Regions from separate parts of the Paraburkholderia caribensis genome, predicted to be linked through region 2. Evidence: riboswitches for the same ligand, from Rfam matches in the RefSeq annotation. Region 2 holds a riboswitch; the other holds the start of a gene.
What was found. Region 2 has a riboswitch for glycine ahead of C2L66_RS35090 (D-amino acid dehydrogenase). Riboswitches for the same ligand answer to the same signal wherever they lie in the genome.

Region 1: linked by a shared signal. The riboswitch ahead of gcvT (glycine cleavage system aminomethyltransferase GcvT) and the one ahead of C2L66_RS35090 (D-amino acid dehydrogenase) in region 2 are both predicted to bind glycine.

Annotation. Positions count from the first base shown of each region.
Region 1 is NZ_CP026101.1:3,578,784-3,583,197, reverse strand. Features, by position in the region: gene gcvP (aminomethyl-transferring glycine dehydrogenase) at 1-364, opposite strand, end outside; gene gcvH (glycine cleavage system protein GcvH) at 432-812, opposite strand; gene gcvT (glycine cleavage system aminomethyltransferase GcvT) at 916-2,034, opposite strand; glycine riboswitch at 2,124-2,265, opposite strand; glycine riboswitch at 2,317-2,429, opposite strand; gene C2L66_RS15980 (hypothetical protein) at 2,683-3,498, shown strand; gene C2L66_RS15975 (hypothetical protein) at 3,521-3,880, opposite strand; gene C2L66_RS15970 (oxidoreductase) at 3,977-4,414, opposite strand, start outside.
Region 2 is NZ_CP026103.1:1,232,800-1,237,213, forward strand. Features, by position in the region: gene C2L66_RS35085 (trypsin-like peptidase domain-containing protein) at 1-580, opposite strand, end outside; gene C2L66_RS35090 (D-amino acid dehydrogenase) at 1,176-2,399, opposite strand; glycine riboswitch at 2,580-2,670, opposite strand; gene C2L66_RS35095 (LysR family transcriptional regulator) at 2,745-3,686, opposite strand; gene C2L66_RS35100 (porin) at 4,089-4,414, shown strand, end outside.

The sequences.
Region 1 (4,414 bases), on a different replicon from region 2:
CCGGATTTTCGAGCACGTTGCGCAGGATGACGGCAGGCGTGTGTGCGTTGTAGTAGCCCTGGCCGATATACGAGCGGAACACCTGGTTCTTGTCCGCGAGTTCGCGCAGCGCGGCGAGCGCTTCGGCTTCGCTCTTCGGCTGGGCGAAGGGGCCGAGCGGCAGCGCGTCCTGGCGGCGAATCGCCTTCGGAATCACCGCGTCCATCAACGCGGCGCGCGATGCAAAGCCGAGGGCTTCGAGCATCGACTGCTGATCGGCCGCGTCCGGGCCGATGTGCCGTTCGGCGAAGGCGTCATGCACTTCGAGCGCGGCGAGCGAGAGAGGAGTGCGGTTCATCAGACGATCCGGGTGTTCGAGCTTCATGGAATGTTCCTGCTGGCGCGGCTTGCGTCTGTCATTGCGAACGCCGCGCCGGTCGTGAGTAAGTGGCTTATTCGCCGATCGACTTGCCGTACGCGGCGGCGTCCATCAGACGGTCTTCCGACGCGCCCGCCGCCGGCTTGATCTTGAACAGCCAGTTGTCGTACGGCGCGCTGTTCACGGCGTCGGGCGTATCGGCGACGTTCTGGTTCGCCTCGATGATCTCGCCCGAAACCGGTGCGTAGATATCGGAGGCGGCCTTCACCGATTCGATGACGGCGACGGTATCGCCTGCCGAGACGGTCTGGCCCAGCTGCTGCACTTCGAAGAAGACGATGTCGCCGAGTGCTTCCTGCGCGTGGTCGGTGATGCCGACCGTCAGCGTGCCGTCCGCCTCGGTGCGGACCCATTCGTGCGATTCGGTATATTTCAGATCGGCCGGGATGCTCATCGGATGCTCCTATGCGGTAATTCGGTTGATTTAAATGGTGGGACGCACGCGACGTTTTCGTGTCTGTCCGGTGTCTGTCTCGTGACGCTCATCGTGTGACCGATCAGCCGACGAGCACTTTGCCGTTGCGCACGAATGGCAGTTTAACCACGCTGGCGGGAAGTGCCTTGTCACGGATCTGAACGTGCACGACGTCGCCCGGCTGCACGCCCTTCGGCACGCGCGCGAAGGCGATCGATTCCTGCATGGTCGGCGAGAACGTGCCGCTGGTGATTTCGCCGTCGCCTTGAGGCGTGACGACCTTCTGATGCGCGCGCAGCACGCCCGCTGCCTTGCCGTTGTCCTTGTGCAGGATCAGGCCGACAAACGACGACTTCGAACCGTCCGCTTCGAGCTTCGCGCGGCCGATGAAATCGCGCGGCGCGGACAGGTCGACCGTCCATGCGAGGCCGGCGTCGAGGGGCGACACGTTGTCGTCCATGTCCTGGCCGTACAGGTTCATGCCGGCTTCGAGGCGCAACGTGTCGCGCGCGCCGAGACCGGCCGGGCGCACGCCCTGTGCCTGCAGCGCGTTCCACAGCGCTTCGACGTGATCGGCGGGAACGATGATTTCGAAACCGTCTTCGCCCGTGTAGCCGGTGCGCGCGACGGTGAGTTCGCCAAACGGCGTATCGGTGACGCGCGCGGCATTGAACGGCTTGAGGGCTTCGCTGGCGGCGCGCGCGTGGGGCACGGTCGCCCAGACTTTTTCGCGCGCATTCGGGCCTTGCACGGCGACGATTGCGTAGTCGCGGCGCGGCTTGATGGTCAGGCCGAAGCCTTGTTCGTCATTGAGCTTGTTGAACCACGCGACGTCTTTCTCAGCCGTACCGGCATTCACGACGACGCGGAAATGATCTTCGCCGAAGTAATAGACGATCAGATCGTCGATCACGCCGCCTTCGGGGTTGAGCAGACAGGAGTAGAGCGCCTTGCCCGGGGTTTGCAGCTTGCCGACGTTGTTCGCCAGCGCGTGCTCGAAGAACGCGCGCACACGCTCGCCCGTGAAATCGACGACGCACATGTGGGATACGTCGAACATGCCGGCGTCGGTGCGCACGGCGCGATGTTCTTCGATCTGCGAGCCGTAGTTGACGGGCATGTCCCACCCGCCGAAATCGACCATGCGGGCATTGAGCGCACGGTGCGTGGCGTGGAGCGGGGTGTGTTTGAGTTCGGTCATCGGGGCCTCGGGGCGTCGCTAAACAGGAAAGGCCATGCGGCGAAACCCCTCGCGGCCTGATCCCATCTCGGGCCAACGAGCGATAACTGCATGCCCCCTCTGTCCTCGATACCTGAGAGATTGCGCTGCCGTCAGCGAGTGCTGTCCGGCGTGGCGCGCGCCCCTTCGGTGGGCAGCCTGCGCGTGCGGGTTAGTGCACGGGCGCTACTGCCGCTCTCCAGAGTGCGAAAAACGGGCGCTCATTCGAATGAGGTCGCGATGACCGGATGACGAGCGGGTTTTTCGACGCGGTCGGTCCTTTTGCCTGAGAGTTTGCGGGTGTGCCCCTTCGGCGGCGCTGACTGCTGGGCGTTCTGAAAACGACAGCGGACGGCGCGCTCTCCCGACGCGTGCGGCGAATGTACGCGAGGGCCGGAGCGATGTCAAATCGGGGCGAGGGACCTTTTGGGAAGGCGGCTCGGCGGGCGGCGCGACCCCTCGCACAGTCAAAAAAACCCGGGCTGCGCGTTGCGGTCTGACATGGGGCGCGATCGACCGAACTGGTGCCGGATCTACCGGCTGATCGAGTAATTGGCTTGCCGGATTGCCCCGGATACTTGCAAAACGGCTGCATGCGGCCACTCGTGTCCACCCATTACCATCCAATCGATGACCAAGGCGCACATTTACCAGATCTACTATTCGGATCAGACGCGCAGCGGCCTGGACGAAGGTTTCATTCCGCTTGACAACGTCGGACAGCGGCCCGACTGGCGCGAGTACTGGCCAATCCGCCGCTTTCTGCACGAGCAGACGCTGGACGACACGGCATTCTACGGTTTCCTGTCGCCCAAGTTCGCCGTCAAGACGAATCTCGAAGCAAGCGACGTCCATGCGTTTCTTGCCACGGTACCGGAATCGACGGATATCGTGTCGTTCTCACCCTTCTTCGATGCGGGTGCATTGTTTACGAACGTCTTTCTACAGGGCGCGCAGGGACATCCGAACGCATGGGGGCCGTTCGATGAAATCGTGCGGCTGTTAAAGCCGGGCATCGAACTGAGCACGCTCATCATGGATTCGTCGAACAGCGTGTATTGCAACTACTTCGTCGCGAAGCCGCGCTTCTGGCGGCACTGGCTGGACCAGGCGGAGATCGTGTTCGGGATCGCGGAATCGAACAGTACACCGCTCGGCAAGGCGCTCAACGCGTCGGGCCGCCACGCAATGGGCGATACGCCCGTGAAAACGTTCCTGATAGAGCGGCTCGTATCGTTGTTGCTCGCAACCGAGAAGCACTGGCAGGTGGCATCGTTCAATCCCCTACAACTGCCGCTGGTGTATCCGGGTTCAGGAAAGGTCGCGCAGGAACTCGTGATGCTGGATGCACTCAAGCGCGCTGCCGTCGGAAGCGGACGCGCCGAGTACATGACCGTGTGGTCTCAGTTGCGCGAGCGCGTCGTGGCCACGATAACGGGGCCCTGATCCCGCTCGCGCCGAAGTGCGATCAGCGGTTGATGGCCGCCGACGCCGTGTCCAGTTCCTGATTCAGCACGCGCTGCTCGTCGCCCGTGAGGCCGCCACCGTGCTGTCCGGCCATGTCGTGCGCTTCGTGGCGGATCGTGTCGAGCCGGCGGTGCAGCGCGGCGCCGTCGGGCGGCGGAAAGTGACCCTGATTCACGCGCGCATCGATGCTGCGGCCCATATTGTCGATGCGGCCGTCGACCTGTTCGAGGCGATGCACGGCCATTTCATGTGGATTCGGCGCGCGAGACGGCTCGGCGAGCTGCTGCGACGGGGAGACCACGCACGCGGCGAGCGACGAAACCAACGCGAAACAGCCCAGCGCGCGGACGATATGCTGCATATTCCTTCCTTTCTGTTTAATCCCGCATGGATGCGGAAGGGCCCTGAAGGCCCATGTGACGTGACGGGTGGCAGCGAAATCGCCGCCCCCCGACTGCTACGCCTCGCGCCTGAACGCCAGCCTCGCCCCTTCCTTCTCACTGCGATCCGCCAGTTCGATGATGGCCATCACGTCCACCGCGTCAGCCGCGCTGACCGGGAACGGCGCGCCATCGCGAATCGACGCCGCCAGCGCGCGGTAGAACTCGACGTACGCGCCGTCGCGAGTCGGCAGTTCGCGCTGCACTTCCTGTTCGCCTTCGAGCACGCGCAACGTGCCAGCGTCATTGCCGCCGCCGAAACCGGCGTCGCCCGGACGCAAGCCCGCCTTCAACTGATCTTCCTGCGTGTCCAGTCCGTATTTCACATAACTGCCGCGCGTGCCGTGGATCGTATAACGCGGCGCGACGATCGCCGTCAGCGCGCTAGCGTGCAGCACCACCTCGTGATTCGCGTAGCCAAGCAGCAGATGCACGTAGTCCGGCGCGCTCGCGTT
Region 2 (4,414 bases):
TCTGGATCACAGCGACATCGCTTGGCCCATCGACGGCGACGACTTTTGCCTTGAACTCGCGCCGGTCGGTCAGGCGCACCGTCACGTCATCGGAGCCGTCGACGACATGCGCCGTCGTCAGTATCAGTCCGTTGGGACTGACGATGAAACCCGAGCCCACGCCCGACATCGCACGCGGAGAACTACTCTGCCCGTCCTGCAACTGCGGCATGGCCTGCCGGAAGAACGCGAACAGCGGGTCGTCACCGTCGATCGCTTCGGAGCTCGCGCCCGAAGCGGCCGCAGGCGCCGCGGCCGGCGCTGGCGGCGTTGGCGCTGCCAGCGGCTTCTCCGGCAGGATCGCGCGGATGTTCACGACGGCGGGCCCGTAACGCTCGACGATCGCCGGGAAGTCGAGCGGGGCGTTCGCATTCGCGGGCGCCGTTCGTTTCTCTTTCACTGGCGCGGACGCAGGCGACGGCGCGGAAGCAGCCGCAGCATGCGGTGCGATCGCTTCGGCGTTGGCGTGGGGGTATCCGGCGAGGCAGGCCGTTGTCACGGCGGTGCATAACCAGGTGCGGGATAGAGTCGAGTGAAACACAGCGCACCTCCGTGGCGTTCGTTATGCCTGGCACTGTGAAGACATTATTTCGTGCGTCGCAGCCGGCGACTGTGACATAGCACACCGAAGAGTCCGAAAAGAAACAGAGCCCATCCGGCCGACGCAAACCATGTCGCATGACGATCCACCCGCAAGCGCAGACGGATGCGATCGACCCTTGATGTCTGTCCGGGTGGATCGAGATCGACTTGAGATTCAGTTGCATGTTTGCCCGCAATGGACAATCCAGGACGCGAACGGTTGACCCGTTCGTCCTGATTCATTTATAGAGAGCGGGCAGCAAAATTGCAGCGAGTACAAATCCTGGCGTGCGTCGCTGGCACTGCTGCCGGTACGCTGATAGTCCGCGCTGATGGTCCGCGCTGATAGCTCGATACGCGTCAGCGGCTACGCCGCCGTGACGCGATTACTGTCGCGCAAAACGCGTCATTCATTCGTGACGGTTCGCGTCGATGAAGCGGGCAGCCAGACGCTCGCGGCAACGCATGCTCGCAAACGCTCACGCACGTTGCTTCGCGTTTCGACTTCGAAAGTCCTGGCCGCCCGCCTGCGCGGATCGTCCGCTACGCGCCGGTTATACCGACGACGCCGACAATGCCTGCGCGACACCCTCCGCCGTCGCCGCCGACAGCGTCCATCCGAGATGACCGTGACCCGTGTTGTAGAACACGCCACGGCGCTTGCCGCGTCCAACCTTCGGCAGCATGCCCGGCAACATCGGACGCAGCCCCGCCCACGGCACGACACGCGCTGTCGATACGCCGGGAAAATGCTCACGCGTCCAGCGCACGAGCGGCTCGATGCGGTCCGAACGGATATCGCGATTCAGGCCGTTCAGTTCGGCCGTGCCCGCGACGCGAAAGCGGTCCGCGCCAAGCCGGCTGGTGACGATCTTCGCGCTGTCGTCGAGCAGGCTGACCCACGGCGCGTGCTGCTGGCTCTTCGCATCGTCGAGACACACGGTGATCGAATAGCCCTTTACGGGGTACACGTTCACATGATCGCCGACCATCGCCGCGAACGCGCGGCTGCCGACTCCCGCGCAGATCACGAGGCTGTCGAACGCCGCCGCATCGCGCTGCCCTTGCGTTTGGCTCGCGACGACGAGCCGCCCGGTGCTTTCCTCGTGAATCGACTGCACCGCCGTGTCGTAGCGAAACTCGACGCCGTGCCGCGCACATGCGTCGGCAAGACCGCGCGTGAACTTGTGGATGTCGCCCGTCGAATCCGACGGCGTGAAAAAACCGCCGTAGAACTCGCCGTGCAGCGCGGGCTCGATTGAACGGATTTCTTCCGGCGTGACGGCGCGCCGCTCCAGGCCGCCTTCGCGCAGCAGCGCATTGACCTTCAGCGCGGACTCGTACTCCTTGCGCGTCGCGTAGAAGTGCAGGATGCCGCGCCGTTCGAGATCGAAGTCGATGCCTTCCCGCGCTGCAATACCGAACAGATGCTCGCGCGCGGCAATCGCGAGGCGCACGGTCTCGATCGTGTTCGCGCGGTAGTGCGGAATCTGCCGCATGAACTCGCCGATCCAGCTGTACTTGTGCCAGTCGGGACGCGGATTCATCAGCAGCGGCGCGTCGCGCCTGAACATCCAGCGCAGACCCTTGATGATGGTCGCGCGGCTGTTCCAGACCTCGGCGTTGCTTGCCGACAGTTGCCCGCCGTTGGCAAACGAGGTTTCCATCGCCGCGTAGCGGTGACGCTCGAAGACAGTGACGCGATAGCCGCGTTGCGCAAGGGCGTAAGCGGTCGTGACGCCGGTAATCCCGGCGCCGATGATGGCGATTCGTGACATGACATGGTCCAGTGTTCGTTGAGCATCGCCGGCCGCGCTTCGTGCTGTCGCTTCTTGCCGCTGCACGCAGCAGCCGGCGCCGATGCCCCATCTGTCCATGTACCTGAGAGTTTCGCCCGCGCGCCGCGAACGGCGGGGGCTCCCCTTCGGTGGGCGCGCACGGCGCCGCTCTCCAGATGTTCCAGCTGCACGGTCCTTTTGCCTGAGAGTTTCCGGGGCGGTTGCTCCGTCGGCGTCGTCCGCTGGGGACGATCTCTCCCGTGCTGCGTTGTGGAACAGTGCGACCTTACCGAAGCCAAAAGAAGCTGGCAAGCCCCTCTTCCGGACGACCTTGCGCCGGACGGCTCAGCTCGATGTCAAGTCGGCTCGCGGCGCACCCGGCGCGAAACCTCTCCGGAAGTATTCGATCGTGAAGTCCACGAAGGTGCGCACTTTCGCCGACACATGCCGGCGGCCGGGATAGACGAGCGACATTTCCTTGAGACCGTTGGTCACCCGATACTGTTCGAGCACGCGCAGCAACGCGCCGTTCGCAATGTCGCCGATGACGTAGTCTTCGGGCAGGATGGCGAGGCCCATGTCGGCGAGCACCAGTTGCCGAAGCATGATCATGCTGTTCACCCTGCACACCGAGTCGAGATTCAAGGTCCGCTCGTGACCGTCGGCGCTCGCGAATGACCACTCAGTTCCGTGCATGTCTCGCGAAGGCGCGAGGAAGCTGTGCGAGGCAAGGTCTTCGAGCGAGGCCGGCGCGCCGTGCCTGTCGATATAGCCGGCGGACGCGACGACGGCGGGCCGCACCGACAGCAACGGACGCTTCACCAGGGTGCTGCCATTCACCTGCCACGACGCGACGATGCCGACGTCGAACCCGTCTTCGACGAGATCGACGGAATGATGCAGCAGCGTGAGGTCCAGCTTCACCTTCGGATGACGCATCCGGTAGCGGTGCAGCAAAGGCGCCAGCGTCGCCAGTGAAAATGAGGCGGCCGCCGCGATCTTGAGCGTGCCCGTGGGCTCGCCCGCCTCTTCTGTCACGGCCGACTCCATCGAATCCAGCAACTCCAGCAGTTGCTGGCACCCTCTCGCATAAGCGCGGCCCGCTTCCGTCAACGACACGCTGCGCGTCGTGCGATTGACGAGACGCGCATTGAGATGCGCCTCCAGCAGCGCCACATAGCGCGTCACGACCGCATTGGAAAGATTGAGACTCGAAGCGGCTCGACTGAACGAGTTGTTCTCGGCGACTCTTAAGAAAATTCGTATTGCCTGCAACTTATTCAGCATGAGCAACAGAAATAAAACAGATTAGACATATATATCAACATTAAATCACCAAATCCATTCAGCGATACAGCCTAAATCACCGCAAATACGATTATCACCCATGTAAACGAGCAACGTAGCAATGCCACAACACAAAATCAAATCCGCGCCATTTTCAAACTAAATATCGAGATGGTTTTCATCAGAAAAAACATCTTCTTATCATTAAAAATCGGATTTATTTTGAGTTCCTAAAAAATAGTTTTTAATTATTAAACATAACGAAACATCAACTCAGACTCTATAGTGCGCTTTGCGTGATCGACGCATGCCGCGAGTTTTCAACGCTACTTGCCGCGGCTATCTCGAACACGGAGCACAGCACATTCATTCAAGTCGCCAGGCTTAGTACGGAACACGAATATGAAAAAAACCACATTGATTTTCGCGGCTGCTTCGGCGGCCTTCGCGGGTGCGGCGCACGCGCAGAGCAGCGTCACGCTGTATGGCCTCGTCGACGCGGGCCTGACTTACGTGAGCAACGAGGCCACGCGCAATTCGCCCATGACGCCGGGCGGGCTGACTGACGGGAAGGCAACCGTCGGCATGACGAGCGGCAACGTGCAGCAAAGCCGCTGGGGCATGCGCGGCGTGGAAGACCTGGGCGGCGGGCTGAAGGCCGTCTTCAACCTCGAAAGCGGCTTCAACGTGAACAACGGCAGCCTGGCCAATAACAATCAGTCCAATAA